Regions from separate parts of the Rhodococcus sp. S3 genome, predicted to be linked through region 2. Evidence: riboswitches for the same ligand, from Rfam matches in the RefSeq annotation. Region 2 holds a riboswitch; the other holds the start of a gene.
The links. A riboswitch is a leader RNA that binds a small molecule or an ion and turns the genes downstream of it on or off. The one in region 2 is predicted to bind cyclic di-AMP.

Region 1: linked by a shared signal. The riboswitch ahead of AC0LPE_RS04315 (resuscitation-promoting factor Rpf1 domain-containing protein) and the one ahead of AC0LPE_RS14470 (C40 family peptidase) in region 2 are both predicted to bind cyclic di-AMP.

Annotation. Positions count from the first base shown of each region.
Region 1 is NZ_CM177074.1:911,561-927,243, forward strand. It holds gene AC0LPE_RS04305 (helicase-associated domain-containing protein) at 1-1,746, opposite strand, end outside; gene AC0LPE_RS04310 (hypothetical protein) at 1,806-1,994, shown strand; gene AC0LPE_RS04315 (resuscitation-promoting factor Rpf1 domain-containing protein) at 2,150-2,740, opposite strand; cyclic di-AMP (ydaO/yuaA leader) riboswitch at 2,751-2,925, opposite strand; gene AC0LPE_RS04320 (YccF domain-containing protein) at 3,213-3,605, opposite strand; gene AC0LPE_RS04325 (hypothetical protein) at 3,602-3,844, opposite strand; gene AC0LPE_RS04330 (cold-shock protein) at 4,038-4,445, shown strand; gene AC0LPE_RS04335 (DUF2771 domain-containing protein) at 4,525-5,013, opposite strand; gene AC0LPE_RS04340 (MFS transporter) at 5,015-6,691, opposite strand; gene AC0LPE_RS04345 (glutaminyl-peptide cyclotransferase) at 6,783-7,598, opposite strand; gene AC0LPE_RS04350 (DUF3027 domain-containing protein) at 7,734-8,561, shown strand; gene AC0LPE_RS04355 (sacsin N-terminal ATP-binding-like domain-containing protein) at 8,563-11,373, shown strand; gene AC0LPE_RS04360 (phosphatase PAP2 family protein) at 11,370-11,909, shown strand; gene AC0LPE_RS04365 (DUF2530 domain-containing protein) at 11,949-12,200, opposite strand; gene AC0LPE_RS04370 (NCS2 family permease) at 12,281-13,750, shown strand; gene AC0LPE_RS04375 (Rv0880 family HTH-type transcriptional regulator) at 13,795-14,226, shown strand; gene AC0LPE_RS04380 (TrmH family RNA methyltransferase) at 14,366-15,172, shown strand; gene AC0LPE_RS04385 (DUF2537 domain-containing protein) at 15,169-15,441, shown strand; gene AC0LPE_RS04390 (DUF7144 family membrane protein) at 15,536-15,683, shown strand, end outside.
Region 2 is NZ_CM177074.1:3,092,226-3,107,908, forward strand. It holds gene AC0LPE_RS14450 (polyketide cyclase / dehydrase and lipid transport) at 1-120, opposite strand, end outside; gene AC0LPE_RS14455 (glycosyltransferase family 4 protein) at 159-1,328, opposite strand; gene AC0LPE_RS14460 (hypothetical protein) at 1,414-2,754, opposite strand; gene AC0LPE_RS14465 (C40 family peptidase) at 2,831-3,874, opposite strand; gene AC0LPE_RS14470 (C40 family peptidase) at 4,150-4,731, opposite strand; cyclic di-AMP (ydaO/yuaA leader) riboswitch at 4,747-4,912, opposite strand; gene AC0LPE_RS14475 (DEDD exonuclease domain-containing protein) at 5,363-7,111, shown strand; gene AC0LPE_RS14480 (Lrp/AsnC family transcriptional regulator) at 7,144-7,419, shown strand; gene trpD (anthranilate phosphoribosyltransferase) at 7,499-8,578, opposite strand; gene AC0LPE_RS14490 (hypothetical protein) at 8,642-9,100, opposite strand; gene ctaE (aa3-type cytochrome oxidase subunit III) at 9,275-9,889, shown strand; gene qcrC (cytochrome bc1 complex diheme cytochrome c subunit) at 9,990-10,826, shown strand; gene qcrA (cytochrome bc1 complex Rieske iron-sulfur subunit) at 10,823-11,950, shown strand; gene qcrB (cytochrome bc1 complex cytochrome b subunit) at 11,947-13,608, shown strand; gene AC0LPE_RS14515 (HEAT repeat domain-containing protein) at 13,771-14,430, shown strand; gene AC0LPE_RS14520 (MerR family transcriptional regulator) at 14,435-15,445, shown strand; gene AC0LPE_RS14525 (cytochrome c oxidase subunit 4) at 15,533-15,683, opposite strand, start outside.

The DNA.
Region 1 (15,683 bases), 2.2 Mb from region 2:
CACCTCGGTGAGCAAGGCCGGATCGTCGGCGCGGACGAAGGACGTCGCCACACCGGCCCGCAGGCGTCCGTGGCGACGCGCGACGTCGTCGATCAGGTAGGTGAGCGACTGCGGCACCGGTGTGCGCGAATGCGTCGCGAACAGTCCGTGCAGGTCGCTCGCGCCGAGACCGGCGTCGAGCGCGCGCCGGATACTGCTGTCGCCGATCCGGTAGACGGTCGCGGCACCGGCCGATTCGACATCGGCGACGAGCGCGATCCGCTCGCCGAGTTCGGGGACGAGCGGGCCGGGAGCGACGACCGTGAGGTCGGCCTGGACGAGCACGTAGTCGACGGGTTCGGGCAGCACCGCCGCCATCTCGGCCTCGGCGTCGCCGCCGTGCAGCAGCGCCTTGCCCGGCGACGCGAGCATGCCGTGCGCGACGAGACCGAGTGTCGTCGCCTCCCGCACGGTCTCCACGACACTCGTCGTGTCGAAACGACCCGCCCAGCGCGGACGACGCCACGCCGCAGCGGCACGCAGGTCGGCGACGTCCGTGCCCGCCGCCGGCACGTCGGAGAGGACGTCGAGCAGCAGCCGCCGGTCACGGGCGGCGGTGGGGGACTTCACCTCGTCGGACAGTGCGGCGACCGGCTTGTCGTTCTGGTCGCGGCGGCCGATCAGCCAGGGCCGGCGCGGCAGGTCGAGCCAGGCACCGGCGAGCACGGCCCAGCGGTAGGCGGGGGAGGACGTGAGCCACGCGTCGGTGGCGGTGGTCGGGGCCCAGTGATCGTCGTCCCCGGGTGTCGGCGGGTCGGGGAGGCCGCGCGCGATCAGACCGGCACCGGCAAGGACCTCGACGACGAGCGCCGTCTCCTCGTCGTCGAGTCCGACCGCCTTCCCGACGCGATGCAGTTCGCGGACGCCGAGCCCTCCGGCCTTGAGGACGGGAGCGGGTTGCGCCCCGAGAATGTCGAGAACGTCCTCGCAGTGCCGCAACAGTTCGAGGGCGGCACCGGCAGCGGTCGCGTTGACGTCGGCGGTCGAGCGGGTGGGTTTCGGTGCGCGCGGGGGAGCGAGCGCCGCCGGATCGAAGGGGGCGTCGTCGCGCAGCGCTTGGCCCACCCGGTGGGGGAGTTCGACGGTCTCGTCGTCGATACGGAAGAGCAGCCCGGCAGCGAGCAGCTTCTGCACGGGCCGGTCGGCGGGAGTGTCCGGCGCGGCGTCGCGGGTCCGGCCGATCGGGGACGTGCGCGACAGGGTGTCGAGGATGCTGCGCTGCTCGGGCGGGAGAGCCGCGAGGAGGTCGTCGAGTTCCTGCCGGGACGGTCCGGTGACGTCGCCGGTGCGTCCGACGCGCCACGGAACGGCGTCCACGGCGGCGGCAACGAGACGCAGCTCGTCGGTGGACCCCCACACGAGCAGCAGCGAGCGCAGGGTGGACAGGATCCGGTCGAGATTCCTCGCGCTGATGCGGCCGGAGACCTCGTCGAGCACGGCAGCGCGGGAGACGGGGGTGTCCACCGCTCCGAGACGGGCCAGGACCTCGACGATCCCGAAGGCGGCGGTGTCGAGTTCGTCGGCCGCACGGAAGACCGAGGCGCGTTGCTGCGCTCGGCTCGCGAGCACGTTCATGCTCGCCGGTGGCGGCACCACGAGATCGGGACGGGCACGCAGCGTGGCGGCCAGATCCGTGTCGCGTCGACCTGCCAGCCAGCGGGCGAGGGAGTCCGAGGCGGTGTCGGGAGCGGGCGTGGTCGGGGACATCCCCTCCAGATTAGAGACCTGCGGTAGCAGGCCCCGAACTCACCTGCCAAAATGAGCGCATGGCTACCTCTTCGAAAAAGCATTACGTCGACCACGGATGGCCCGAGCTGGCCGACGGTGAGCACGCTGTCACCGAACTGTCGTCCACGCGTTCCGGTCCGCTCTCCCCGTACGGTGAGGACACCGTGTTCCCGTTGCCGGTCGAGGACCTGCCCTACACGCATCCGAAGACGGTGATCAACCGCTGATCCGATCGCGGATCACCGAACAGGCTCTTCCGTACGACGCCCGGTCCCTTCGCGGGGCCGGGCGTCGTCGTGTGAGGGAGGAACGAGCTCGTCCGCATATGCGGAAGGGCCCCGCACCGTGATCGGTGCGGGGCCCTTCCTGGATGTTCGGGGTGTTACTGCGGGAGCACCGCGCGAACGGCGTCCAGGATGTTCGGGTCGAGCTCGACACCGGCGTCCTGGAGTGCGGTGACGCCCTGCTCGAAGCCGGCCAGGATGCCCTGGACCTCGGCGGGGAGAGCGGGGGTCTCCGGAAGCTGCGGGACAGCGTTCTGGATGGCGGGCGCCGGGGTCTCGGCGGGAGCGCTGGGGGCTGCGTCGACGGAGCGCTGCGTGGGCGCGCTCGACAGTCCGAGGCTCGACGAGCAGGAGGGCCATGCGCCCCAGCCCTGGCCGGCGAGGACACGCTCGGCGACGGCGATCTGCTGTTCGCGGCTGGCCTGGTGGGCCGTGGCAGCGTATTCCTGGCCGCCGTAGGCGTTCCAGGTGCTCGGCGAGAACTGCAGGCCACCGTGGTAGCCGTTGCCGGTGTTGATTCCCCAGTTGCCGCCGGACTCGCACTGTGCGAGGCGGTCCCAGTCGGAGTCGGGGGCGGCAGCGGCCGTGCCGCTGAACGCGACACCCGTGACGCCGAGGACTGCGCCCGTCAGCGCGAACTTCGCGACGGTACGACCGGTATTGGTGGGCTTGCGATGGCGTCCGCTCATGTCGGTTCCGTGTTCCTCTCCGTACGCACCTACGAGGTCAGCTGTCGGGTTCGGGCTGAAGAGGTTGCCCGGCCGTGTCGCTCCGTTGGGAGCGCCTTCGGCTTCACCCCGAGGACCGTCGCGGTTGCGTCGGCCCGGGCCTCCTGGACACCGTCCGGCTGTGGGCCGATCGGTTCCTGGGAGACCGGTGGGTCCCCCGTTTCCTGTCCCCTGTGGATCGTTCGTCGGGACTTCCGGAACCACGGGACAGGAATTTGGCGCGGCGGTTCCGGACCGGTCGAGCCAGGCGGTTCGACCGGACATGACGGTAACGGTTCCGAGGGCGAAGTGTCACCAATTGATAACGCGCCGATTCGCGTGGCGACAGACGTGCGTGGCGCAGACCAGGGAATAAAGTCCCAGGTAGTGGGGTTCGGGTACCCGAAAATCCGTTTCGAGTCCCGCCCGTTATCCGCTCGTTATGTGAGAAAGGTCACATGTAACTCGGGCGGGCATCCACAGGAACGATCTCCCGCCCCAAGGGCATCAGGGAGATCGGGATCATCTTCAGGTTCGCGACGGCGAGCGGGATACCGATGATCGTGACGGCCATGGCGATCGCGGTGGCGATGTGGCCGAGGGCCAACCAGATGCCGGCCACCAGGATCCAGATGACGTTGCCGATCAGCGACATGGCGCCGGCCGTCGGCTTGTCGACCGTCGTCTTGCCGAAGGGCCACAGCGCATAGATGCCGATCCGGAACGACGCGATGCCGAACGGGATGGTGATGATGAGGATGCAGCAGATCAGACCTGCCGCGAAGTAGCCGAGCGCGAGCCACAGCCCGCCGAAGATCAGCCAGATGATGTTGAGCAGGATCCTCATGTCCGGTCTCCGTTCCGAGCGCGCCGGCCCGAGCGCAGCGCGAAGGCGATGGCGAGGGCGAAGCCCAAAGGCCATGCGAGGGTCAACAGGTACAGCACGAGCCCGGGCTTGCCGTCGGTGAGCGCCGGAATGAGGAAGATGGCGACGACCGCCACCACACCGACGACGAAGCAGGCGATCGCGGCCTTCAGGAGGCCGTTACGCGGGGCGGCAGACGAATCCGAAGATGAAGTACCCACGTGACCACGGTAGTCGCCGCGGGGACGAACGGTGACGTCCGGGAGCGGGAAGACGATTCGGGGGCGGACCCACCTCTGCGGGTACACTGACAGGTGTCCACGCGTCCCGCTCGACCGAGTCGGGGCGCGTTGTTTTGCATGTTGAACGGTTGCCCCACTGTGGGGCACAGCTGTCGAGGAGCAGGTGAGCGCGGTGCCGACCGGCAAGGTGAAGTGGTACGACGTCGAGAAGGGCTTCGGCTTCCTGTCCCAGGACGAGGGTGAGGACGTCTACGTCCGTGCCTCGGCGCTCCCGGAGGGAGTGGGAGCGCTCAAGCCCGGCCAGCGCGTCGAGTTCGGTATGGCGGTGGGCCGCCGGGGTCCGCAGGCGCTGAAGGTCGAGCTCCTCGAGCAGCCCACGCTGCGGCAGGGTCGCCGCGAGGCTCCCGCCCAGCAGAAGCGCCGCGCGCCGGACGAGCTGCACGGCATGGTCGAGGACATGATCAAGCTGCTCGAAGCAGCGGTCCAGCCCGATCTGCGGCGCGGGCGTTACCCCGACCGCAAGACCGGGCAGCGCATCTCCGAGGTCATGCGGGCGATCGCGCGCGAGCTCGACCACTAGATGTAATCCTGGGACGAACCACGACGGGCCGCCCTCGCCATGTGCGAGGACGGCCCGTCGTCGTACGCGGGGCCGAAGCTCAGAACGTCTTGACGGCCCACACGGCGTGCGCGATCGGTTCACCGGCCTCGTCGACCACGGCCGACGGCAGCTGGATCTCCACTCCGAGCAGCTGCAGCTCCGGAGAGCTCTCCACGGTGAGGGTGCGGCGCGCACCGGCCTCGAACATCGCGCCGTCGATGTAGGTCTGCCCGGTCTGCGTGTCGCCGTAGACGGTGAGGATGCGCCACGGCGCGTCGGCGATCTCCGACGGAAGAGACAGCTGCAGCGGGTAACCGGCCGGCACGTCGAGCTGACCGATCGGGTTCTCCACGCAGTCCTCGAGATAGAGATTGCAGTGCTGCGCGGGGTCGACCGTCACGGTCTCTCCCCGTGCGTACGCGGTGATCGTGGGGAGCGTGGGCTCGGCCGAATCGACCAGTTTCCACACCGTGGCGGCGACTCCCGCTACCACGACCACCAGGGCTACCAGCAGCAGCGCGAGAGTCTTCTTCGTCCGGGCCTGCAACTCAACTGTTCCAATCTTCGGTGGGGGATCCACCGGCGCGCCTTCGCCCGGCAGCCGTCTCGGTGGAGACGCGTTCGGGTCGACGGCCGCCGAATCCCGGCAGCAATGTCCCCCCACGGTATGTCAGCACCGTCTGCGCGAATCCGAGAACCAGCACGACCGAGACCACAGCGAATCCGAGCCACAGCTCGGTCGGCAGCAGCACACCCATCGCCCCACCGAACACCCAACTGAGCTGGAGGACCGTCTCGGACCTGCCGAAACCGGACGCGATCGACTCCTCGGGAAGGTCCTGCTGGAGCGATGCGTCGAGCGAGACCTTGGCCAGCGCGCTGGCGCACGCCGCGACGAGCGCCGCGAGCGCGGCGGCCAGGACGTTGCCGGTCGCGGCGACGACGGCGGCCACGACGACGACCGCGGCGGTGCATCGCACGACGATCAGAGCGGGCCGTCCGAGCGCGAGTCGCGCCCCGGTGGCGTTGCCCGCGAAGTTGCCGACCGCAGCGGCGGCACCGACACCACCGAGCATCGCGGCCTGCATGAGCGGATCCTGCCCGGTGGTGTTCTTCGCGACGAACGCCATGAACAAGGTCAGGAAGCCGGTGAGGATGCGGATCGTGCCGTTGCCCCACAGCCCGGTCACCACCGCCCGTCCCAGCGGTTGCTTGCGTTTGCCGGACTTGGTGACGATCACCTCGGTCACGGTGTCGGCGTTCAGCACCTCGGTGCGCGCGTCGGAGCGGTGGTACGACAGCGTCGCCGGCACCTCGCCCTCGGTGACCTCGACCCAGGCAGGGATACGCATGCTCAGGTAGGCGCCGAATGCGGTGATCCCGGCGCACAGCCACAGCGCGCCCGACGAACCGAACGCCCACGCTGCGGCCGCCGCGATCGCGCCGGCGCCGATCGTGCCGCCGACCAGGCCGAAGACCGTCAACCGGGAGTTCACCCGCACCAGGTCGATCTCCGGTGGCAGGACTCTGGGTGTCACCGCGGATTTGAGCACCGCGAACGATTTGCTCAGCACCATCATGCCGAGGGCCGCCGGATACAACAGCCAGCTGTCGAAGTTGAACACCAGCACCACTGCGAGCACCGTGCGCAGCGCGAACGACGTCGCCAGAGCGACGCGACGACCGTGTTGCAACCTGTCGAGCAACGGCCCGATGAGCGGGGCGATGATCGCGAACGGCGCGATCGTGATGAGCAGATACAGCGCGACCTTCGTCCTGTCCTCACCGGTGGCCGCCGAGAAGAACAGGGTGTTCGCGAGCGCGACGGCGATGGCCGCGTCGGAGGCGAAGTTCGCCATCGTCGCGTAGGTGAGCGCGGTCAGGCCCGACTTGTCGGCGCCGTCGGCCGTGGCCGCTCGACGGAAGGTCGCGATGCCCTTCGAAGTGAGTTCGCGGCTGCGCAGGGCCGCGACCCGCGTCACCGTCAACTTCCGCGGCATGCGCGGGGCGCGCGGCGAGTCGGTCTCGGACGAGGACTCCGTCCGACCGGCGGCCGACGCACCCGGTGGCCGGCGCGGATGGTCGACGGGATGCAGGGGCGGCAGGGGAGTGCGACGGCCCGAGACGCGGCGCGGAGGCGGATAGTTGCTGTACCCCGGATGCTGCGAACCCGGGGCATGGCCGTCCGCTCCCTCGGGGGCGGGTCGCTCGTCCGGTTCGGTCACGTCTTCGATTCTTCCCCACGCGATAGCGGCTGTAACACAAGGGCGGCACGTGGCCCGAGTGACGCGTGTCGCGATCGGTATGCCACCCGGATCACTCCACGAAACGCACTTCGAACAGCGTCGGCCAGTACTTGCCCGTCACCAGGAACCGATCGGTCCCGGGGATCTGCGCGATGCCGTTGAGGACGTCCACATCGGCGTCCTCGGGCAGCCGATCGCGCAGCGGAGCCGCATCGACCCGGGCCTCCACGCGGCCCGACGCCGGATCGATCAGCACGATCTCGTCCGTCTGCCACACGTTCGCCCAGACCCTGCCGTCCTCGGTGCACTCGAGTTCGTTGAGCTCCGACACGGCACGCCCGTCCCGGTGCACGGTGACGCGCCCGAGTTCGTCGAAGGTGGCCGGGTCGCGGAAGATCAGCTCGGCCGAGCCGTCGCTCATCACCAGGCGGTCGGGTTGCGCGCACAGCCCCCAGCCCTCGCCGTCGTAGTCGACCCGGCGCTTCTCGAGGAGGGTGTCGCGATCGCGGACGACGGCCGTGCCGTCCTTCCAGGTCAGCTGCCACAGCTCGTCGCCGACCACGGTGATGCCCTCACCGAAGAAGTCGTCGAGGACGGGTTCGCGGGTGCGCTCGGTCTCGGCGAGGGCGACGGTGCCGCCGTCGAGGTCGACTTGCCGGGCCGATACCCACGATCGCCCGGCCCGGCCGGTGCCTTCGAGCAGTTCGCCCTCGTCGATCTCGAGGCCCTGGGTGAACGCTTCCGGATCGTGGAGGTGCGTGGCGACGACCTCCACACCGAGTTCGGTGGCGGGCGGACCGGGTTCGGCGACGAGATCGTCGCCGCATCCGGCGGTGGTGACGCAGACGACCGTCGCGACCGCGGCCGAGAGGAGAAGACGGGACACGCGCCCATCCTGCACCTCGCGTGTGAGCGGTGCGTGTACGACCTTCCGCGACCCGCAGGCGCCGGAGCAGACAGGTCAGGCAGAATGGGGGCCGTGAGTGTTGCCTCTGCTTCCACTTCCCGAGGAACGAACCCCGTGGTCGATCCGGCGGTGCGTTCCGTGCTCGCCGACGCCGTCGACCTCGCCCGGGCCGCACTCGACGAACTCGGGGACGGTGGAGTCGGCGCCTATCTGGGCGTGACGCGCGAGGACGAGTGCTCGGCCACCCATCGTTTCGCCTCGGAGTTGCCGGGCTACCGCGGGTGGCAGTGGGCCGTCGTCGTGGCCGCCGCCCCGGACTCGGATCGGGTGACGGTGAGCGAACTCGTGCTCCTGCCCGGTCCCGACGCGCTCGTCGCGCCCGAGTGGGTGCCGTGGAGCGAGCGGATCCGTCCCGGCGATCTGGGCCCCGGCGACCTGCTGGCTCCCGCTCCCGACGACGTGCGCCTGGTCCCCGGTTACATGCAGTCCGGCGACCCCGAGGTCGACGAGACCGCTCTCGAGATCGGGCTGGGTCGCAAGCAGGTCATGAGCCTGGAGGGTCGCCTCGAGGCAGCGCAGCGCTGGTTCGACGGAGAGTACGGCCCCGGCTCGGAGATGGCGAAGGCCGCTCCGTCCTCGTGCCGCCTGTGCGGTTTCTACCTTCCGCTCGCCGGATCGCTGCGCGCGGCCTTCGGCGTCTGCGGGAACGAGTTCGCCGCCGACGGTCACGTCGTGCATGCCGAGTACGGGTGCGGCGCGCATTCCGACACGACCCTGCCCACCGGCGCCGGTTCGCCGATCTACGAGGCGTTCGACGATTCGGCAGTGGAGGTCGTCGAGCTCGGGCCGGCCACCGAGTCCGCGCCGACCGATTCCGCGCCGACCGATTCCACCGCCGAGTCGTCCGAGCCGTCCCCGCCCGAGTCGGAACAGACCGACTGACGTGACCCGGCCGGACCCCGCGGATCCGTTCGGGACCGCGGCGTTACGCGAAGGGATCATCGCGGCCTGGTCGTCGTCGCCCACCCGTCTGCGCGAGGACGCGGCCACCGAGGCCGATCACGTCCGTGCGGGGTACCGCGACCGCGTCCTGACCGAGCTCGCCCAGAACGCCGCCGACGCCGCGGCACGTGCCGGTGTGCCGGGTGAGTTGCGGGTGTGGTTCGCCGAAGGCCGTCTCCACGTCGCGAACATCGGTGAGCCGCTCGACGAGGGCGGTGTCCACGCGCTGACCGCGCTGCGCTCGTCGAACAAGACCGGCGCGGGATCCACCGTGGGGCGGTTCGGTGTCGGCTTCACGGCGGTGCTGTCGGTCTCCGACGACATCGAGGTGCGTTCGCGCACCGGTTCGCTCCACTTCTCGGCCGACCGCACCCGCGCGGTGCTCGCCGAGCGGAACCTGCCCGAGCCGGAATCCGGTGTCCCGGCGCTGCGCCTCGTGTGGCCGACGGAGACACCGCCGGCGACCGGCAGCGACACCGAAGTCGTGCTCGTCCTACGCCCGGGAGTCGACGCGGTCGCGTTGCTCGACGCCTTCCGTTCCGAGGCCCACGACATCCTGCTCGAACTCCCGGGCCTGCACACCCTCGTCGTCGCAGACGACGAATTCACCCGTCACCGGCGCGAACTCGACAGCGGCCTATGGGAGGTGCGGATCGGCGATCGCACCTGGTGGGAGTTCACCGGAGCGTCGGCGCGATGGCTGGTGCCCGTCGTCGACGGGCGGATCGACCCGGTCCGCAACGACGTCCTGCGGGCCCCCACCCGCTCCGACGAGGAGCTGTCGCTCCCTGCGATCGTCGTCGCCGACGTCGCCATGCAACCCGACCGGCGGCGTGTGCTTCCCGGCGCCCATGTCGAGAACGTCGCCCGCGGATACGCGCGGTTCGTCGCGGCTCTGCCCGCCGAGCAGCGACTCGACCTGGTGCCCCTGCCGGGTTTCGCGCGCAGCGAGGTCGACGGACGGATCCGCGAGGCGATCCTCGACGAGCTGGCTGCCGGCGCGTGGCTTCCCGCCGCCGACGGCAGCGCCGATCTGGTGCCCGACCGGGCCGTCGCACTCCCCGGTCTCACCGACGAGCTCGCCGACGTCCTCGGCGAGGTCGTCCCGGGACTCGTGATCCCCGAGTTGTGCGGGCCGCGACATGCCTCCGCGCTGACCGCCGTCGGCGTGCATCGGCTCGGTCTCGCGCGACTGGCCGAACTGCTCTCCGGGCACGAACGCGATCCGAAGTGGTGGAACCGCCTGTACGAGGCGCTCACTCCGCTCGTTGTCGACGCGGTCGCAGCCGAGGAACTCGCGTCCCTTCCCGTTCCGCTGTCGGACGGCCGGACCGTGACCGGCCCGCGCACGGCCGTGCTCGCGACGCAACTGCAGGATCTCGGCCCGGTGTCGATGCCGTGGGTGCGTCTCGTCCATCCCGACGCCGCGCATCCGCTGCTCGCCCGGCTCGGAGCCGGCACCGTGACGGTCGAGGACCTGCTCGCCGACCCGGCGCTCGTCGCGGCCGTCGAGGACACCGATCCCGACGACATCGACCCGGACGGCGACTCCCCGGCCGGTGAGCTCGCCGACGTCGTGCTGCGGCTGGTGCCGCTCGTGTCGCCCACGGCCGTGCCCCGCGAACTCGGGGCGCTGCTGTTGCCCGACGCCCACGGCGACCTCGTCCCCGCCGACGAACTGCTGCTTCCCGGTGCACCGCTCGCAGACGTGCTGGTCGCGGACGCGCCCTTCGGCACCGTCGACCCGTCCGTCCCCGACCGGTACGGCGCCGACGCCCTGCGCGCGATCGGTGTGGGCTGGGGTTTCACGGTCCTGCGCGCGGAACTGCCGACCGGACCCGACCACGACCTGCCCGACGAGCACCTGTGGTGGGAGCGGCTCGACGACGATCCCGAGGTGCTCGTCGCCGTGCGCGACCTCGATCTCGTCGACGATCGCCGCTGGTCGCGGGCATTGACCCTGCTGGCCGCCGAACCTGCGACGGCCGAGGCGATCACCGACCCCGCCGGATACACGGCGTGGTACCTGCGTACCCGCGCGTCGCTCGACGGCCGGCCTCTGGGGCACTACCGATTCGCCGACGACACCCTCTTCGAGGGTCTGCTCGACCCCTGCACCCACCCCGACGCATCGGCCTTCCGCAGCGCCCTCGCCGGTACGCGGATCGACGACACCGATCTGGCACAAACACTGCTCGACCGGCTCGCGGACGACAGCAGGTCGCCGGGACCGGCCGCGATCGTCGCCGCCCACGACGCGCTCGCAGCGGCCTTCTCGTCGGGTGGTCTCGACCCGGAGTCGGTGACCCTGCCCGACGGGGTGCGCAGCCTGGTGGGTGTCGTCGTCGATGCAGCCGACGCTCTCGTGCCCGACCGTCCGTGGTTCGCGGCCGCGATCCCGCACGACCGGCTCGTCACCGGGGGCCGGGGAACCGCCCACGCGCTCGCGGACGTGCTCGACATCGCCGTGGCATCCGCGGTGATCGACGCCGAACCTGTCGAGCAGGGCCGGAGTTCGACGTGGGAGCGCGAACCGGCCGCGGTCCTGGCCGGGATCGTCGCGGGTGTGCCGCTTCCGCGCGGGGTGCTCGCGCTGCACGACCGACTCGTCGTCCGCTGCTCCGGAGCGCTGACCGGTGAGGTCGAGGTCCCGTGGTGGGTCGACGCGGCCGGCACCGTCCACAGCACACCGGCCGGTCTGGCGGCGGCACTCACCGCGTTCGCGGCTCCGGACGTGAGAACCGAACCGTGACGCTCGATGCCGCGGTGCTCGACTGGATGGTGTCGATCCGTGAGCCGGGGCTGACCACCGCCGTGACCGCACTCACCCACACGGGCGGGGGAGTCGCCACGACCCTGATCGCCGCGGTGACGACGCTGCTGCTGGTGCGGGCCGATCGTCTGTCCGACGCCGTCCTCGTCGCCGGAGCGGTCCTCACGGGCTGGCCGGTGATGGTCCTGCTCAAGAATCTGTTCGGCCGCGTCCGGCCACCGGAACCCGAACGGCTGCTGGCCCTGCACACCGAATCGTTCCCGTCCGGACATGCGATGACCAGCGCCGTTCTGGCCACGGTGCTCATCGCGGTCGTCGTGCGCACATGGCCGCGGGGCGATCGCCGCCGGACCGCCGCGACGATCGCGCTCGCCGCCTACACCGTCGTGATCGGGCTCTCCCGCGTCTACCTCGCGGCGCACTGGTTCACCGATGTCGTCGCGGGCTGGATCTTCGGGATCACATGGGCACTGCTGTGGGTGTGGTTGATCACTCGGGTGCGGATCCGTCGCTGACACCGCTGCGGGCGTGTCGCGGACGGCTGTGGGCGAGGGTCAGTCCAGCCCCACCTGGGCACCCCGGTCGCCGCGCCGGGCGGCCCGGCGCTGCAGCAGGAAGAGCGCAGTTCCCAGCAGCCCCACCACGATTCCCGCCACGCAGACCGGGAGCACATCGTCCCGGAGCTCGCCGCCCACCACCGCCACGACGACGGTCGCCACCACCCACAGACCGGTTCCCACGGCGAGCGCGGGGCGAGGGTCGGCGAGGCGTCGGATGCGGGCTGCGACGAGCTGGGCGGGTTCCACGGTTTGCAGATTAGTTCCTTCGCGCTGCAATAATCGGTTCCCGTTGCGACGCCCCGTACTCGACGAGCGGATTTGTGGACATGGCCGTAGGCACCGACTCCAAGCGAACGTCCTTTCTGGACACCTATTTCAAGATCACGGAACGCGGTTCCACCGTGTCCCGGGAGGTGCGTGGCGGCATCGTCACGTTCTTCGCGATGTCGTACATCGTGGTCCTCAACCCGCTGATCCTCGGTAGCTTCTCCGCCGACGACGCGAGCGCGAAGGTCGACGTGATGGGCAACATCCTGCCCATCAACCAGGTCGCCGCCGTCACCGCGCTGGTCGCCGGCTTCATGAGCATCGTCTTCGGTGTGGTCGCCAACTATCCGTTCGCCATCGCCGCCGGCCTCGGCATCAACAGCCTGCTCGCGGTGACCATCGCGCCGCAGGTCACCTGGCCCGAAGCGATGGGCCTGGTCGTCATCGACGGCATCATCATCGTCGTGCTGGCCCTGACCGGTTTCCGCACCGCGGTCTTCAACGCGATCCCGGCAGAACTCAAGGCCGCCATCGCCGCCGGTATCGGCGCCTTCATCGCCATGATCGGCCTCGTCGACGCCGGCTTCGTCCGCCGCATCCCCGACGCCGCCGGCACCACCGTGCCCGTCGGCCTGGGCATCGACGGATCGATCGCGTCGTGGCCGACCTTCGTCTTCGTCATCGGCGTGCTGCTGATGGGTGTGCTCGTCGCCCGCAAGGTGCGCGGCGGACTGCTGATCGGCATCGTCGCCACCACGATCCTGTCGATGATCATCGAGGCCATCGCCGACGTCGGCCCCTCGCTGGGCACCAACCCCAAGGGCTGGAACCTCAGCACCCCCGAGGCCCCCGACTCCTTCTTCGGCATCCCGAACCTGAGCCTCGTCGGCAACGTCGACCTGTTCGGCGCGTTCACCCGCATCGGCGTGATCGCCGCGACCCTGCTCGTGTTCACCCTCGTCCTTGCGAACTTCTTCGACGCCATGGGCACCATGACCGGCCTCGGCAAGGAAGCCGGCCTGGCCGACAAGAACGGCACCCTGCCCGGTATCGGCAAGGCCCTCGTCGTCGAGGGCACCGGCGCCATCGTCGGTGGCGGCGCCTCCGCCTCGTCGAACACGGTGTTCGTCGAATCGGCCTCGGGTATCGCGGAAGGAGCCCGCACCGGCCTGGCCAACGTGGTCACCGGCGTGCTGTTCCTGCTCGCGATGTTCCTGACCCCGCTGTACGAGGTGGTCCCCATCGAGGCGGCCTCCCCGGCACTCGTGGTCGTCGGCGCCCTGATGATCGGTCAGGTCCGCGACATCGACTTCACCAAGTTCGAGATCGCCCTGCCGGCCTTCCTGACCATCATGGTCATGCCGTTCACCTACTCGATCGCCAACGGCATCGGCGTCGGCTTCATCACCTGGGTGATCCTGCACGCCGCCAGCGGCAAGATCCGCACCATCCACCCGCTGATGTGGATCGTCGCAGTGCTGTTCGCCCTGTACTTCTCGGTCGATCCCCTCACGGAACTGCTCACCTAGACGGCCGACGCGTGTTTCGGGCGATGTGACGTATTCTGCACGCCATGATCTCGGATACACGCGCACTCGCCGGTGACCTCTCACTCGCCGTAGTGCGTCTGACGCGTCATTTGCGGGGGAGACGCAGCGATTCCCGAGTTTCCCTGACCCAGATCTCGGCGATGGCCACCCTCGCGCAGGAGGGTGCGATGACCCCGGGGGCACTGGCAGCGCGCGAACGCGTCCAACCACCCTCGATGACCAGGGTCATCGCGTCTCTGCACGAACTCGGTCTCGTCGAACGGACACCGCACCCGACCGACGGACGACAGATCATCGTGACGCTGTCCGACGCCGGGAGCGAGCTGCTCGCCGACGAGGCGCAGGCACGCGAAGCGTGGCTGACCGAACGGCTCGAGAAGCTCGATCCCGACTCGCTCGCCACGCTGCGCGACGCCGTCGGAATCCTCACGGCGCTCGTCGCTGAAGACGACTGACCGCCCCGCGGTCGATCACGACCGACCGCACCGCGGTGGTGACGACCGACCGCACCGCGGTGGTGACGCCCGACCGCACTGCGGTCGATGACGACCGACCCGGTGCGGGAGGACGTGGGGGCGCTGGGAGAATGACCCGGTGGTTCACGTCATCGACATCGACGATCCTTCCGACCCCCGGGTGGACGACTTCCGCGATCTCAACTCCGCGGACCGTCGGCCCGACCTTCCCGGCGGCAAGGGGTTGGTGATCGCGGAGGGTGTGCTGGTGGTCCAACGCATGCTCGACTCCCGGTTCGCGCCGACGAGCCTGCTCGGAGTGGGTCGGCGGCTGGACGAACTCGCCGACGACCTGCGCGACGTCGACGTGCCGTTCTACCGCACCGATGCGGCGACCATGGCGGAGGTCGTCGGCTTCCACCTCAACCGCGGGGTGCTCGCCGTCGCGCACCGGCCCGAACCGCTGTCGCTCGACGACGTCCTCGACAAGGCGAGCACGGTCGCAGTGCTCGAAGGGGTCAACGACCACGAGAACATCGGCTCGATGTTCCGCAACGCCGCCGGGCTCGGTGTCGACGGTGTGCTCTTCGGGAAGGGATGCGCCGACCCTCTGTACCGGCGTGCGGTGCGTGTGTCGATGGGGCACGTCCTCCGTGTCCCCTTCGCGCACGTCGACCGGTGGCCGTCCGACCTGGATCTGTTGCGCAGCAGTGGCTTCCAGCTGATCTCGCTCACCCCGGACCCGCAGGCGATCCCGCTCGCCGAAGCGATGACGGGGGAGAAGGTCGCGCTGCTCCTCGGTGCCGAGGGCCCGGGCCTGACCGACCATGCGATGCGGGCGACCGACGTGCGCGCCCGCATTCCCATGGCTCCCGGCACCGATTCGCTGAACGTGGCCACCGCTGCTGCGATGGCGTTCTACGAGCGGGTGCGGCTCCCGCGATGAGCCAGGCTCGCGGCCCCGCGCCCACCCCCTGGGCGACGGGGCTCACACTGACGGCATTCTCCTTCGTCGCCACCGTCATCACCGTCGTCGCCTGCGGGCAGGCGCTCGGACGGATCCATCCGGCCCTCGCCGTCGTCGTCAATGTCGTGACGGTCGCGGGAGTTGCGCCGACGGTGTGGTCGTGGCTCCGGGTGCAGGTACTGCGCTGGCTTGCCGCCGGTTTCGTGGCCGGTGTGCCGTTCGGCTGGCTCGCGCTGATCGTGTCCTGACCGTCCCTGCGGAGCATTCCTCCCGCGGCAGGCATTCCGCAGAACGTCTCCGAAGCGCACACTCGGAAATGTCGGGTGGGCCGAAAGGAGCATCATGTCCCACGGTGCGCATGCCGAACAAGAGCACATGACGATCGGTCAGGGTCTGGCAGCCGGGATGTCGGTGGGAGCCGCCATCATCCTGACCTTGATCGGCGCGCTGCAGATCCTCCAGGGGATCGCTGCGGTCGCCGGCGACGAGT
Region 2 (15,683 bases):
CACGGTCAGTGCGAGATCGGGCCACCACGCACGCCACCGATCGAGGGCCGCGACCTCCTCGGCGATGCGCTCCGGGGGCGCCGCTACGAAAGTCTGATCCGCCACCTGAATGCTGCTCACGCAGGACAGCTTCACATATCGCCCGGCGGCCCGTCCGGTCACCCCGCCGACGGCGCCACGGTCTCGTTCGGGGGCGCCGAGGCGTCGAGATAACCGCGCAATCTGGCGCCCAGGACGTCCCATCTCCAATCGGTGGAGACCCACTCACGACCGGCCGCCCCCATCGCGGCGGCCCGATCGGGATCGGCCAGGACACCGGACACCGCGGTCGCCACGGCCGTGACGGAGGTGCCGTCGACGACGTAGCCGGTGCGCCCGTCGCGCACCGTCTCCGGGGCACCGCCCGACCGGCCGGCCACGACGGGCACCCCGGTCGCGGACGCCTCGAGGTACACGATGCCCAGGCCCTCGACGTCGAGACCGCCGCCGCGGGTCCGGCACGGCATCGCGAACACGTCGGCGATGGTGTGGTGCGCGGCGAGCTCGGCCGACGGCACTGTACCGGTGAACACGACGTGCTCCTCGACATCCGTGCGGCGGGCGAGCTCCCGCAGGCGTGACTCGTACGGTCCGCCGCCGACGATCACGAGGACGGCACCGTCGATCCGCTTCCGGATCGCGGGCAGCGCGCGGATGAGCACGTCCTGCCCCTTGCGCGGCACGAGGCGCGACAGGCACAGCACCGTCGGCCGGTCGCCGAGGCCGTAGCGCGCCCGCAGTTCGGCGCGCGCCGCCGGATCGGGCCGGAAGACGTCGGTGTCCACCCCGGACGGCAGATGTTCGAGACCTGCTTCGGGGCCGAAGGCGGAGGCGAACCGCCCCCTCGTGTAGCGACTGACGTAGGTGACGGTGTCGGTGTGCTCGCCGATCTGCCGCAGCGCCTGCCGGGCGGCGGGCAACATCGACCATCCCACCTCGTGGCCGTGCGTGCTGGCGACGATGCGACGGGCGCCGGCACGGCGCAGCACGGGCGCCAGCAGCGCCAACGGTGCAGCCGCTCCGAACCAGACGGTGTCGCAGTCGTGTTCGGTGAGCAGTCGCGTGGCCCGTCGCGCGACGTCGGGGGTCGGCAGCATCAGTGTCGTGGGATGACGGACGACCTCGAAGGGGACCCGCGCGTCGAACTTCACGTGGCTGTCGCCGCGCCACCGCGGCGCGTAGACGACCAGGTCGTCGGACGGAAGCTGGTTCGCGAAGGCGTGCAGATAGGACTGGATGCCCCCGGGTCGGGGCGGGAAATCGTTCGTCACCAGCAGGGTCCGCGACATGGGACCACCGTAGAAGCAGCGCGACGGGAAGGCGTCGACGGGTCCCGGGCGGCGGCGACGGTCGCAGGTTCCGGACGGTGCCCCGTCAGCGGATGTCGCGGATGCGTTCCCCGAGCCAGCGACCCCAGCCGTCCACGAACTCGGCGGTGTCGACGCCGAGCAGGTCGACCAGCACGTCGTCGAGCCGCTCGTCGGTGACGGGACCCGCGGCGAGGGCGCGGTACAGGGAGACGAGGCTGTCGTGTCCGAACTCGTCCGCGGTGTACGCGGCGATCGACCACGAGCTCTCGTAGGCGAGCGCCGACCGGTCGCCGGTGAAGTCGCCATCGGCGGGCAGCGACGTCGGTGCACCCGACGCCCGCATCTGCCGGGTCAGCGTCGGCGCGATCCGCTGCACGTCGACCGGCCCTGTGCCGAGACCCTCCGCGGTCGTGCGGTGGCCGACGTAGTCGGCGAAGCCCTCGAGGACCCACATCGGTGAGCCGTCCACCGTGCCGGCCCGCGCGGCGACGTGCACCGTCTCGTGCGCGAGCACGATCCGTCGGGAGGTGTCGTCGAGCCGCTCGCTCGCAGCCGGATTGAAGACGATGCGCTGACCGGTGGCGATCCCGCGCTCGTGGTCGACATCGTCGGAAACCGCGACGGCCGCGATGTCGTCGCCGTCGTGCCGCGGACCGACGAGGTGCGAGAACTCCTCGCGTGAGGACGTCACGACCACCAGTGCGCGTCGCGGCCAGGAATCGCCCCACAGGTCGTCGACGGCCTCGACCACCGACGGCAGGTCCTCGGCCAGGTCGTCGACGAAGGCGGCGTTGTCCGGGTGTCCGATCACGAGCGAGCGACCACCCTCGGTCTGCGCGGTCGCGAGGTGGAGGCTGCCGTGGTCCCAGGGTCCTCGCCAGGTGACGGTCTGCGCCCCGGCGAGATCGGGTGCGTCGTCGGCGATCCGCCAGCCCTGCGGCCGGTGGACGAACAGCACGGTCACCGGCCGTCGGGTGGGTACGTCGTCGATTCCGTCCACGGCGTACCGCAGGTGGACGCGGTGCGCCCGTACCTCGTCGGCCGCGAACCGGGCGACCGTCTCGGGCGGCAGCGGCAGCGCGGGTTCGGAGGCGAGTTCGTAGCCGAGATCGGCGAGGGGAACGACGGCGATCGCTGCGATCCGCTCCCGTTCGGCGTCGAGGAGTTCCGGGGACGCGTCGTCGATCAACTCCGCGAGCGATCCGTCGTCGCCGGTCCGGACCGCATGCGCCCAGTCGTCGAGCACGACCTGCAGTTCGGCCCGTACCCGGCTGTCGGCGTCGTCGGTGTCCACCGGGTCGACGGCCAGCAGCAGTCCTGCCGTGACCAGCGCGACCACGAGTCCGGCCAGGCCGAGACGTTCCCACTTGCGGGTACCGGCGGTGAAGGGCGATCGCGCGGGCACCGCGTCAGTCTAGGTCGGCGTCCGAGGGTGGTCCCGTACGCCCTCGCCCACCGGCGGCGATCCCGCCTCTACCCGGTCAGTACCGCCGGGCGCTGTGGAACGGGAAGCGATCGATCGACTGCACCTTCACCGGCACACCGAAGGTCGAGGCGTGCACCATGTTGCCGTCGCCGACGTACATGCCGACGTGGGAGGCGTCGTCGTAGAAGATCACGAGGTCGCCGGGCTGCAGATTGTCGCGGGAGACGGGGATGCCGCCCTGCGCCTGGGCCTGACTCGACCGGGGCAGCGACTTGCCGACCTGCTGGTACGCCCACACCATCAGACCGGAGCAGTCGAACTGGTCGGGGCCGGTAGCGCCCCACACGTACGGCGAGCCGATGCGCGACAGCGCGGCGCGGAGCGCGGCGCCGTTGCTGCCGGGGACGAGGTGCTGCAGGATCTTCTCGGCGTCGAGGCCCGGAGGGAAGGGAGTGCCGGCGAGTTCGGCCTTCTCCGCGTCGCTCAGCGCCTCGAAGGCGTTCAGGACCCCTTCGATCTGCTCCTCGAGGTCGGCCTGTCGCCGCTGGAGTTCGTCGCGGAGGGTCTGGGCCTGCTCAGCGGCGGCACGTGCCTCGTCGGCGGCGTGCTGTGCGGCCACGGCCGCCTCGGCCGCAGCGGCGGTGGCCGCCCGGAAGCCTTCGACCTCACGCGAGGTCTGCTCGCCCAGGACGTCGAGCAGGACCATCTGGTCGAGCATCTGCTGGGGCGAGTCGCTCACCATCACGGCGAACAACCGGTTGGTGCGCGCACCGCGGTAGTTGGCCCGCGCGAGCTTGTCGACGGTGGGCTTGAAGCGGGCGATCTCGGCGCGAGCGGCGCCGAGGGCCTCGTCGGCCTGGCCGGCACGCACCTCTGCCTCGTGCTGCGCTGCGACCTTGGCTTCGAGATCCGCACCGGCGGCGTGCAGTGCCTCGGTGGCCTGTTCGCTGCGACGCGACAGATCCGCGAGGTGCTCCAGGCGTGCGGCCGGACTCTCACCTGCGGGTTGCGCCGTGGCCGGCGCCAGAGTGAAACCGAGGACCATCATCACGAGGGCGACGACGAGCGCCGGACGGCCGGTCCGTCGCCTGTCCTGCACTCGTACGAGGTGTTTCGTCCTGTCGGAAACCACGTGGGCTCGCATCCTTTCCCAAAGGTCTCGATCAGGTTACGGAATTGCATAGGTTTGTGTCTACCTGCGAGTAGCCCTCCCACGCAGCGGCCGTTTGTGCAAACAGTTCGCGCCTTGGCAGGGACGTGCAGACATACGAGGAGGGTGGGTCCGGTACGTACCGGACCCACCCTCCTCGGGCAGTGCGTCGGCGCTGGAGCGGGGGGTGCTCAGACCGATCGGAAGCGACGTGCGCCGACCGATCAGAAGCGACGGGCGCCGTCGACGGGCATCGAGTTCAGCGGTGCGATCTTGACCGGCTGGCTCGAGGTGGAGGCGTGCACGATGTTGCCGCCGCCGATGTAGATGCCGGTGTGGCTGCCGCCGTAGAACGACACGACGTCACCGGGCTGCAGAGCCGCGACGTCCACCGGGGCACCGGCGGAGGCCTGCTCGTAGCTGGTGCGCGGGACGCTCAGACCGGCCTGCTTGTAGGCCCACTGCACGAGACCCGAGCAGTCGAAGGAGCTCGGGCCGGCGGCGCCGTAGACGTAGGGGGCACCGATCTTCGACTGTGCGGCGTCGGCAGCGCGCTGGCCGACGGAGCTGAAGGGGGCGGTGAAGGAACCGGCCTGGGGCGCGGGGGCGGCCTCGGGGGCCGGCGGAACGATGTTGGCGATCTCCGGCGGCACGGTCACACCGGCCGGGAGGTCGAACGTTCCGACACCGGGAATGTTGATCGGCTCGGCCATCGCCGGGCCGGCCGAGACGGTGACTGCTCCGAGAGCAATGGCACCGGCGACGAGTGCGCGCCGGACGGTGCGCTTGCTGTTGTTCGAAACCACGAGGGGACGTTCTCCGTTTCTTCCGTTCACCCGCCGACCGAGTTAGCTGACGGGTTCGGGCCGGAAGATCAGCCCTACCCCTCCCCGCGAGCGGCGGAGGGGATTCACCCCGAGTACTACGTGTGGGTCCCCGGCTCGCCGCTCCCGAGGACGGGGAGAAGCGATTAGGCGGTAACCGTGCGGCTCCGACCCGGGGGTGGGGCGGAAAACTCTCCGCTCGGTCTCGAAAAGATTACGAAACGGCATCGGTGAAGTCGACCGCCTCGCCGTGCGAGCCGACCGTTTCGGCCCGCTCCTGGGGGAATGCCGTCGCGGAGCAACGGTCCGATAACGGCGCGGTAACGGCCCCTGTTCGGCACACCTCTACCCGAGGGAGGTCCGGCGCCCGTTTCACCCGAGTCCTTTCCGGAAGAACCAGGTCAGAACGTCCGGACCCACCGGCTGTTCACGAGGCGAGGCGCCCGATTCGCCGGTTTGTCGTGCTCGGAGGCCGATCGGTCTGTTTTCCGGCCTTCGTCTACCCCCTATCGGGCCGAGAAAAGCGCGATGTGATCCTCGTCTCCACCCCCTCCGGCGGCCGCTCCGAAGCCCGCTCGGCGGTGTGTCGGTGACGCTTCCTAGGCTCTGCCGCATGACCTCGCCGCAACCATCCGCCCTCGGCGTGCAACTCGGTTTCGACGAGCTCGACACTCCCCTGCGCGAGACCACCTTCGTCGTCGTCGACCTCGAGACGACGGGAGGGAAGGCTGCCGAGGACGCCATCACCGAGATCGGCGCGGTGAAGATCCGCGGGGGCGAGGTGCTCGGCGAGTTCGCGACCCTCGTCGATCCGGGACGACCCATTCCCCCGTACATCGTGCAGCTCACCGGCATCACCACTGCGATGGTCTATGCGGCGCCCAAGATCGAGGAGGTGCTGCCCGCCTTCCTGGAATTCGCGTCCGGAGCGGTGCTCGTCGCACACAACGCCGGATTCGATGTCGGCTTCCTCAAGGCCGCCACCGCGAAGTGCGAACTCGCGTGGCCCCGCTTCCAGGTGCTGTGCACCGTCAAGCTGGCCCGCCGCGTCCTCGGACGCGACGAAGCGCCGTCGGTGAAGCTGTCCGCATTGGCCGAACTGTTCCGGGTCTCCACCGTGCCCACCCACCGCGCCCTGGACGACGCGCGCGCCACCGTGGACGTCCTGCACGCCCTCATCGAGCGGGTCGGCAACCAGGGCGTCCACAGCCTCACCGAACTGCGCGACTACATGCCGGTGGTCACCGCCGAGCAGAGGGCCAAACGCGCGCTCGCCGCGCATCTGCCGCGCAGACCGGGCGTCTACATGTTCCGGGGACCGTCCGACGAGGTGCTGTACGTCGGCACGGCGGTCGATCTGCACCGGCGTGTCCGTACCTATTTCACCGGCTCCGAGACACGACCGCGGTTGCGCGAGATGGTCGCGCTCACCACGCGCATCGATCACGTCGAATGCGCCCACGGGCTCGAGGCAGGTGTCCGCGAACTCCGCTTGATCGCGGCCCACACACCTCCTTACAACCGCAGATCGAAGTATCCGATGCGCGGTTGGTGGATCATCCTCACCGATGAGGCGTTCCCGCGCCTGGCCGTGAGCCGCACCCCCGGACCCGACTCGGTCGGCCCGTTCTCGGTGCGCGCCGACGCCGCGGACGTCGCGGCACTGCTCGCGGAGATGTGCGGTCTGCGCACATGCACGCGCAGGATCGGCCGTACGGCCCGCCACGGCGACCGCTGCCCGCCTGTCGCCGTCGGGGGCTGTGCCGCCGCCTCCTTCGGGGTCCAGGACGCTTCCACCTATGCGGCCCAGGTCGAGCGTGCGCGCGCAGTCGTCCGCGGGACCGCCGACGATGCCGTCGAGACGGCGCAGGAGCGCCTCGATGCCCTCGTACGCGACCAACTGTTCGAGAACGCCGCCCGCCTGCGCGACCGCCTCGCCGCCGCTCTCGTCGCACTGCGGCGCACGCAACGCCTCGCGGCACTGGCGGCTGTCGACGAACTCGTCGCCGCGCGACCGCGGGCCGAGGGCGGGTGGGAGTTCGCCGTCGTCCGCGCCGGTCGTCTCGCGTCCGCCGGAGTGGCACCGCGCGGTGTGCGCCCGATGCCCGTCGTCGAGGCGATCGTCGCCGCGGCCGAGACGGTGCGGCCGTCACCCGGCCCGCTCCGCGGCGCGTCCCCGGAGGAGATCGGTCTGGTGGCGCGATGGCTCGACGGCGAGGGCATCCGCATCGTCCGGGCCAGCGACGGCTGGTGCGAACCGACGCGGGGTGCGGGCCGGTGGAGCGCGTGGGCCGAGCTCGCACGCGACGCCCGTGCTGTCCGCAGGCTCCTCTCCGCCGACGAGCCGCACCGCTTAGGCTGATGCAATCCCCGAGGAAGGTTGAAGGAGACCCCATGATCAACGCGATCGTCCTGATCGATGCCGAGGCGAACCGTATCCCCGAGACCGCGCAAGCGGTGGCCGACCTCGACGGCGTCGACACGGTGTACTCCTGCGCGGGCGACGTCGACCTCGTGGCCGTCGTCCGGGTCCGCGATCACGAGAAGATCGCCGACGTCGTCACCCGGGGCATCAACAAGATCGACGGCGTGACGAAGACCGTCACCCACATCGCGTTCCAGTCGTACTCGAGCGCCGACGTCGAGGCCGGCTTCTCGATCGGGAACTGACACCGGCAGCATCACCGACGACCGACGGGCCCGCACCTGTGCAGTGCGGGCCCGTTCGTGTGTCCTTACTGTTCTCCGGTCACTTCTGTCCGGAACCGGCACCCAGCCGCGTGGTGACCTCGGCCCACCGCTCCAGGACGGCCGTGGCCCGGCCGCTGTCGATCGCTTCCGCCGCCGTCCCGAGTCCGGCCGCGAGGGCATCCTCGAGCACGCCGTCGACGCCTCGGAAGGCTGCGATCGCCCCGGCAGCGTTGAGGAGCACGGCGTCGCGCACCGGTCCCTTCTCCCCTGCCAGGACGGCCCTCGCGACCGCCGCGTTCTCCGTGGCGTCGCCCCCGCGGAGCGCCTCGAGCGGAACCCGTTCGATACCCAGGTCGCGCGGATCGAGCGTCACGACCCGAACCTCGCCACCGTGGACGATGTGCACGCTCGAGGTCGTGGAGGTGGTCAGTTCGTCGAGACCGTCGTCGCCGCGCACGACGAGCGCCGAGTTGCCGCGCTGCGCGAGCACGCCCGCGACGGTCGGGACGAGCGGTTCGAAGGCGCATCCGATCAGGCCGGCGCTCGGACGGGCCGGATTGGTGAGCGGGCCGAGGACGTTGAAGACCGTCGGGATACCGATCTGCTTGCGCGGTGCGGCCGCGAAGCGCAGTGCCGGGTGGTAGACCGGCGCGAAACAGAATCCGATCCCTGCCTCGGCGACCGAGTGGGCCACCTCGTCGGGCCCGAGGTCGATGTGCACCCCGAGCGCTTCGAGCACGTCGGCGCCGCCGCTCTTGGACGAGGCGGCGCGGTTGCCGTGCTTGACCACGCGGATACCGGCTGCAGCGACGACCAGCGAGGCCATCGTGGAGATGTTGACGGTGTTCGCCCGATCGCCACCGGTGCCCACGACGTCGACGACATCACCGTCGACCGGGACCAGCCGGGCGTAGTCGAGCATCGTGTCGGCGAGTGCCCGCACCTCCTCGGGTGTCTCGCCCTTCATCTTCAGAGCGACACCGAAGGCGGCGATCTGGGCGGGGGTGGCGTTGTCGGAGAAGATCTCGCTCATCGCCCATCGCGCCTCGGCGGCGGACAGGTCCTGCCCGGCGGTGAGTACCCCCAGGACGGAGGGCCAGTTCTGCGTCACCTCGTCCGCGTCTCGCGTCGCGTTCATCGCACCTGCCCTCGCCGCATCTCGCTCCTCACCGGGCACCGGCGTGCCCTCCGACCGGTCAGCTTAGCCAGCGGAATCCTGCGGTTGCAGAGCGTCCCATCCCAGGGCCGTTCCGCCGAGCCGCTGGGCGAGCGAGGCCATCCGCGACTTCTCCTGTGCACAGTGCAGCGCATCGAGGATCTGGACGCGTTGCAGGATCACGGAAGCACCACCGACGACGGCAGCGGGTGGAACGTTCCCGTCGTCGGTTCCGGCCACGACGTAACCGTCCTGCCCGGCCAGTTCCGCCGCCCGGTCCACCGTGCCGGCGGGCAGGGCCAGGTGGTGCCGCATAACCGCCTCGTCCTCGGCCCGCCACGCAGGCGTCGCCTCGGCGGCACGCTCGAGTGCCGTCGAACACGCCTCCGCGTCGTCGAAGGACGAGACGACCACGACCAGGTCGGCCCGGTTCGCGTCGAGCGGTTCGCTGCGCCGGCCGACCAGGGACCGCAGCCACCCCCGAAGACCCTTTCCGGTACTCATGTCACCACGATCGCACGTGACCTCCGCGACCCTCCGAAATGTCCCGTGTGACACCCCTCCGAGCACCCGCCATCGAGTGCCCACCTGGAGAAATACAGGTCCGGGACCTGCACGGACGCGCCGATTTCGGCCCCGATTGCCCAAGACGTACTACGACGGGTCATACTAGCCAGCGTGACGAGCGCAGTAGGGACTTCAGGATCTGCAATCACACAGCGCGTGCACTCGTTGAACCGGCCCAACCTGGTCAGCGTCGGCACCATCGTGTGGTTGTCCAGTGAGCTCATGTTTTTCGCAGGGCTCTTCGCCATGTACTTCGTGGCACGGGCACAGGCCCCGGAGGGCATGTGGCCGCCCCCGCCCACCCACTTGAACCTGTGGTTGGCGGTACCGATCACCATGGTGCTGATCGCTTCTTCCTTCACCTGCCAGCTGGGCGTCTTCGCCGCCGAGCGCGGCGACGTCTTCGGCCTGCGCCGGTGGTACATCGTCACCCTCGGCATGGGCACCTTCTTCGTGCTCGGCCAGGGCTACGAGTACATCACCCTGGTGAAGGACGGCACGACCATCCCGGGCAGCGTGTACGGCTCGGTGTTCTACATGACCACCGGTTTCCACGGCCTGCACGTCATCGGCGGCCTCATCGCTTTCGTGTTCCTGCTGTTCCGCACGAAGGTCAGCAAGTTCACGCCTGCGCAGGCCACTGCAGCCATCGTCGTTTCGTATTACTGGCACTTCGTCGACATCGTTTGGATCGCGCTGTTTGCCACGATTTATTTCATCCGTTAGCCAGCTGAACGCCCAGGCAGCCCCCTGACGTCCAGTCCGTCCCGACATAAAAAAAGGGATACAGATGAGTTCATCCCCACCTCTCGCCTCCGAGGGTGACATGCCCGGTCGATCCTCTGCAGCCGATGCTGCGAAGTCCCGCCGCCAGCGCAAGATGCGCCGGCGCGTCACCGGAGCGTTGGTCCTCGCGCTCGGTCTCCTCAGCGCAGGCTTCATCGCCTCCGCGCTGACACCTGCCCCGCAGGTGGCTACAGCGCAGGACGACCAGAGCGCTCTGATCCGCGAGGGTCAGCAGCTCTACGAGACCTCCTGCGTGACCTGTCACGGTGTCAACCTCCAGGGTGTCCAGGACCGCGGTCCCAGCCTGATCGGTGTCGGCGAGGCCGCCGTCTACTTCCAGGTCTCCTCGGGCCGCATGCCGATGATGCGCAACGAGGCCCAGGCCCTCCGCAAGGACCCGAAGTTCGACGCCGCGCAGACCGACGCCCTCGGCGCGTACATCCAGGCCAACGGTGGAGGCCCGACCGTCATCCGCGACGAGAACGGCGAAATCGCCCAGTCGTCGCTGCGCGGCAACGACATCGGACGCGGTTCGGAGCTCTTCCGCCAGAACTGCGCGTCCTGCCACAACTTCACCGGACGCGGCGGCGCGCTCTCGTCCGGCAAGTTCGCACCGAACCTGGATCCGGCCAACGAGCAGCAGATCTACACCGCGATGCTCACCGGCCCCCAGAACATGCCGAAGTTCTCCGACCGTCAGCTGACGGTCGAGGAGAAGCAGGACATCATCGCGTACATCAAGTCCGCCAGTGAGACGAGAGACCCGGGTGGCTACGGGCTCGGCGGCTTCGGCCCCGGTGCCGAAGGGCCGACCATGTGGGTCGTCGGCATGGTCGCCGTCGTCGGCGCTGCACTGTGGATCGGAGCAAGGTCATGAGTGGCGGCGAAACGCCGAACAAGCACACGGTCGAAGATCTCGACCGGATGAGCCGGGACGACCTCGTCACGCTCGGCACGAACCTCGACGGTGTCGACGTCGCGTTCCGCAAGGACCGCTGGCCCGTCGAAGGCACCCGTGCCGAGAAGCGGGCCGAGCGCAACGTCGCCTTCTGGTTCGCCCTCGCGGGCATCGCGGGTGTCGCGTTCATCGCGATCTACCTGTTCTGGCCGTGGGAGTACCAGGGCATCGGCGACGAGAACTACGGCTGGTACAGCCTCTACACCCCGATGCTCGGCCTGACCCTGGGTCTGGCCATCCTCGGCATCGGTGTGGGCGCGGTGCAGTTCACCAAGAAGTTCATCCCGGAGGAGGTGTCGATCCAGGATCGGCACGACGGCGGCTCGTCCGAGGTCGATCGCAAGACGATCGTGGCCGAGTTGTCCGACTCGCTCGAGACGTCGACCCTGCCGCGTCGCAAGCTGATCAAGCGCACCGCGATCTTCGGTGGTGGCGCGCTCGGCCTGGGTCTGATCATGCCGCTCGGTGGCCTGATCAAGAACCCGTGGGCCGAGGGTGACGAGTCGCCGCTGTGGGTGTCGGGCTGGACCCCGCGCTACCCCGGCGAGACCATCTACCTGCGTCGCGATACCGGCCGGCCCCAGGACATCGTCCTGGTCCGCCCGGAGGACCTCGACGCCGGCGGTATGGAGACGGTGTTCCCCTTCCGCGAGTCCGATCGCGGCGACGAGCACGCTCTGCTGCAGGGCCTGCGCGGCATCCGTAACGCCGTCATGCTCATCCGTCTGCGCACCGAGGACACCGAGCGTGTCGTCAAGCGCAAGGGTCAGGAGAGCTTCAACTACGGCGACTACTTCGCGTACTCGAAGATCTGCACGCACCTCGGCTGCCCGACGTCGCTCTACGAGCAGCAGACGCACCGCATCCTGTGCCCGTGCCACCAGTCGCAGTTCGATGCACTGGAGTACGGCAAGCCGATTTTCGGTCCCGCTGCTCGCGCACTGCCGCAGCTTCCGATTACAGTGAACGAAGAGGGCTTCCTGGTCGCCAACGGTGACTTCATCGAGGCACTCGGCCCGGCATTCTGGGAGCGTCGCCCGTGAGTACTGCAACCCCGTCCCGCGCCGCACAGATCGGCGAGAACCTCGATTCTCGCTACCACCTGTCCGCCGGTATCCGTCGCCAGATCAACAAGGTGTTCCCCACCCACTGGTCCTTCCTCCTGGGTGAGATCGCGCTCTACAGCTTCGTCATCCTGTTGATCTCGGGTGTCTTCCTCACCCTGTTCTTCGATCCGTCGATGGCGCACGTCGTCTACGACGGCGTCTACACGCCGCTGCGCGGTGTGGGTATGTCCCGCGCCTACGAGACGACCCTGAACCTCTCCTTCGAGGTCCGCGGTGGTCTGTTCGTGCGACAGATCCACCACTGGGCAGCACTGATGTTCGCCGCGTCGATCGTCGTCCACCTGCTGCGCGTGTTCTTCACCGGTGCGTTCCGGCGTCCGCGCGAGGCCAACTGGGTGATCGGCTCGCTGCTGCTCATTCTGGCGATGTTCGAAGGCTTCTTCGGTTACTCGCTCCCCGACGATCTGCTCTCGGGCACCGGCCTCCGCGCCGCGTTCTCGGGCATCACGCTCTCGATCCCGATCATCGGTTCGTGGATGCACTGGGCGATCTTCGGTGGCGACTTCCCGGGTGAGCTGATCATCCCGCGCTTCTACGTGCTGCACGTGCTGCTCGTCCCGGGCATCATCCTGGCCCTGATCGCCGCGCACCTCGCGCTGGTCTGGTACCAGAAGCACACGCAGTTCCCCGGCCCCGGCCGCACGGAGCAGAACGTCGTCGGCGTTCGTATCCTCCCGGTCTTCGCCGTCAAGTCGGGTGCGTTCTTCGCGATGACCTTCGCGGTGCTCGCCCTGATGTCCGGCCTGCTGCAGATCAACCCGGTCTGGAACATCGGCCCGTACAACCCGTCGCAGGTGTCCGCCGGCTCGCAGCCCGACATCTACATGATGTGGACGGACGGCATGGCCCGTATCTGGCCGGCCTGGGAGCTGTACCTGTTCAACCGGTACACGATCCCGCAGCCGTTCTGGATCGCGCTGATCATGGGCCTGGTGTTCGTCGTGCTCACGGTCTACCCGTGGATCGAGAAGAAGTTCACGAAGGACGACGCACACCACAACCTGCTCCAGCGTCCGCGCGACGTGCCGGTCCGCACCGGTATCGGGTTCATGGCCCTGGCGTTCTACGCCGTTGCCACGATCATGTGCATCAACGACATCATCGCGTTCAAGTTCGACATCTCGATCAACGCGACGACCTGGATGGGCCGTATCGGTCTCGTCCTGCTCCCGCCGCTCGCCTACTACATCGCGTACCGGTTCTGCCTGGGTCTGCAGCGCAGCGACCGCCAGGTACTCGAGCACGGCATCGAGACGGGCATCGTCCGTCGACTGCCGACCGGCGAGTACATCGAGATCCACCAGCCGCTCGGCCCGGTGGACGAGCACGGCCATCCGATCCCACTGGAGTACCAGGCGGCCCCGGTTCCGAAGCGTATGAACCGCCTCGGCAGCGCCGGCAAGCCCGGTGCCGGCAGCTGGTGGAGCCCGGACCCGGCCGACGAGGCCGCCGCTCTCGAGGCTGCCCACCACGAGGCCGAGCTCGAGCTGCGGAACACGCTCCGCGAGTACCAGGAGCGCGTCCACGGCAACGGAGACGGCGCAGCCCAGCTGCCCGACAAGTCGCAGCACTGATCCGCATCAGCGGCTCGTAACGGGGCCCCGGACCATCACGGTCCGGGGCCCCGTTCGTCGTTCGCCGGTCCTCCTCTCCCCCACCGGATATCGTCCGGAGCGTACGTCTTGACCTTGACACTGTGACAAGCGCTCGAATGGGTCGTGAAGGAGGTGCCTACCATGCGCACACATCACGACCCGTCCACCCGCCTCGTCGAGGCCCTGTCCGCCGACGACGCCTCCGTGCGTCTGCGCGCCGCACTCGAGTCGGGTACGGCAGCCGAGTCCGGGACGGTGACGGTTCTCGTCGACCGTTGCGCGGTGGAGCCGGACTTCTTCGTCCGCGACATGCTGACCTGGGCGCTGTGCCGCCTGCCGGCCGGGGTGACGGTGCCGCGGCTGCTCGACGAGCTCGGTTCGGATGTCTCGCAGGCGCGCAGTCAGGCCCTGCACACGTTGTCGAAGATCGGCGATCCCGTCGCGTGGCCGAAGGTCTCGGGGATGCTCCACGACGAGCACGACGAGGTGGCACGCAGCGCGTGGCGCGCGGCGGTCGCTCTCGTGCCACCGGGGTCGGAAAGCGGCCTCGCTGCGGCTCTCGGCGTCGAACTGGGTCGCGGCGACCACGACCTGCAACTGAGCCTCGGTCGCGCTCTCGCGGCGCTCGACGAGGCCGCGGTGCCGGTCCTGCGCGCGGCGACGAGCAGTCCCGATCCGCGCGTCCGCGCCCACGCGGAGGCCACCGAACGGATCCGCGTCGACCCCGACAGCGCGTTCGTCCTCTCGGTGGAGTCGGCGAAACGCGTCGCCGCACTCGGCGCGGACGCGGTCCGGGAGTGAGCCGGTGCTGATCGGTGAGGTCTCGCGGCGGTCCGGTGTCAGCACCCGCATGCTGCGGCACTACGACCGCCTGGGGCTGGTGACGCCGACGGGCCGCACCTCGGGCGGCTACCGCGAGTACACCGAGGACGACCTCCGGAGACTCTTTCACGTGGAGAGTCTCCGGAGTCTCGGCCTGTCGCTGAACGAGGTCGGACGAGCGCTGGGGGAACCGGATTTCGCGCCGGCGGAGCTGGTGCAGGAGCTGATCGCGCACACGCGCGAACGGATCGCCGCCGAGACCGAGCTCCTCGCCCGCCTGGAGGGCGTCGACTCGGCCTCCCCCACGGGTTGGGACGACGTCCTGCGCCTCGTCGCCTTGCTGCGCGCGTTCGAATCCGATTCCGGCTCGCGGCGCCAGCAGGCGATCCTGTCCCAGGACGAGGACACGACGCTGCCGGTCGCAGCGCTGGTCCGGGCGGCACTGTCGGAGGAGGATCCGTTCGTCGCCGGCGCTCTGCGTTGGTCGCTCGCCCGATCGGTGGGTGCGGTCGACGCTGCGCTGCCGGCACTTGCGGAGGGCCTGCGTTCCGACGAGGTGCCGGTGCGGCGACGGGTGATCGCGACGCTCGCGGAACTCCGTGTGCCCGAATCGACGACGCTCCTGGAGGAGGCTCTCGGCGACGCCGATGCCAAGGCGCGCGCCACGGCGGCTCTGACGCTCGGGGCGCGCGGGGTGGACGCCGCGGTACCCGTGCTCGTGGAGATGATCGTGGAGGGCCGGTCGGACGTCGAGGCCGCCGAGGTTCTGGGCGTGCTCGCGGACCGGGCGCTGTCGTCCGTCGAGATCGTGCGGTCGCTGCAGCTCGCACTCGGCGGCGCGGGCGATGCCGGTGTCCGGCTGCGTCTCACGCAGGCACTCGCGGAGATCCCCGGACCGGCCGCCGACGACGCTCTCGCGGCGCTGAGCGACGACCCGGATCGCACGGTCGCGGCGACCGCGAGGGTCGTCCTCACCACCCGCCGGGCTCCCTGAAGAACGAAACCCCGAGAACGACACCCCGAGAACGACACGGGCGCCGCACCCGAAGGTGCGGCGCCCGTGTGCGTCGAGAGTGTCGGCTCAGTGCTTCTCGGGTCCTATGTGGTACTCGAACACGAGACCGGCGGCTGCAGCCAGGATGAGTGCGACCGCGAGGACGATCATCCAGGGCTGGTAGAAGGCCAGCGCGATGGCGGCGAAAGCTGCCGCACCGGCGAGCAGGATCGGCCAG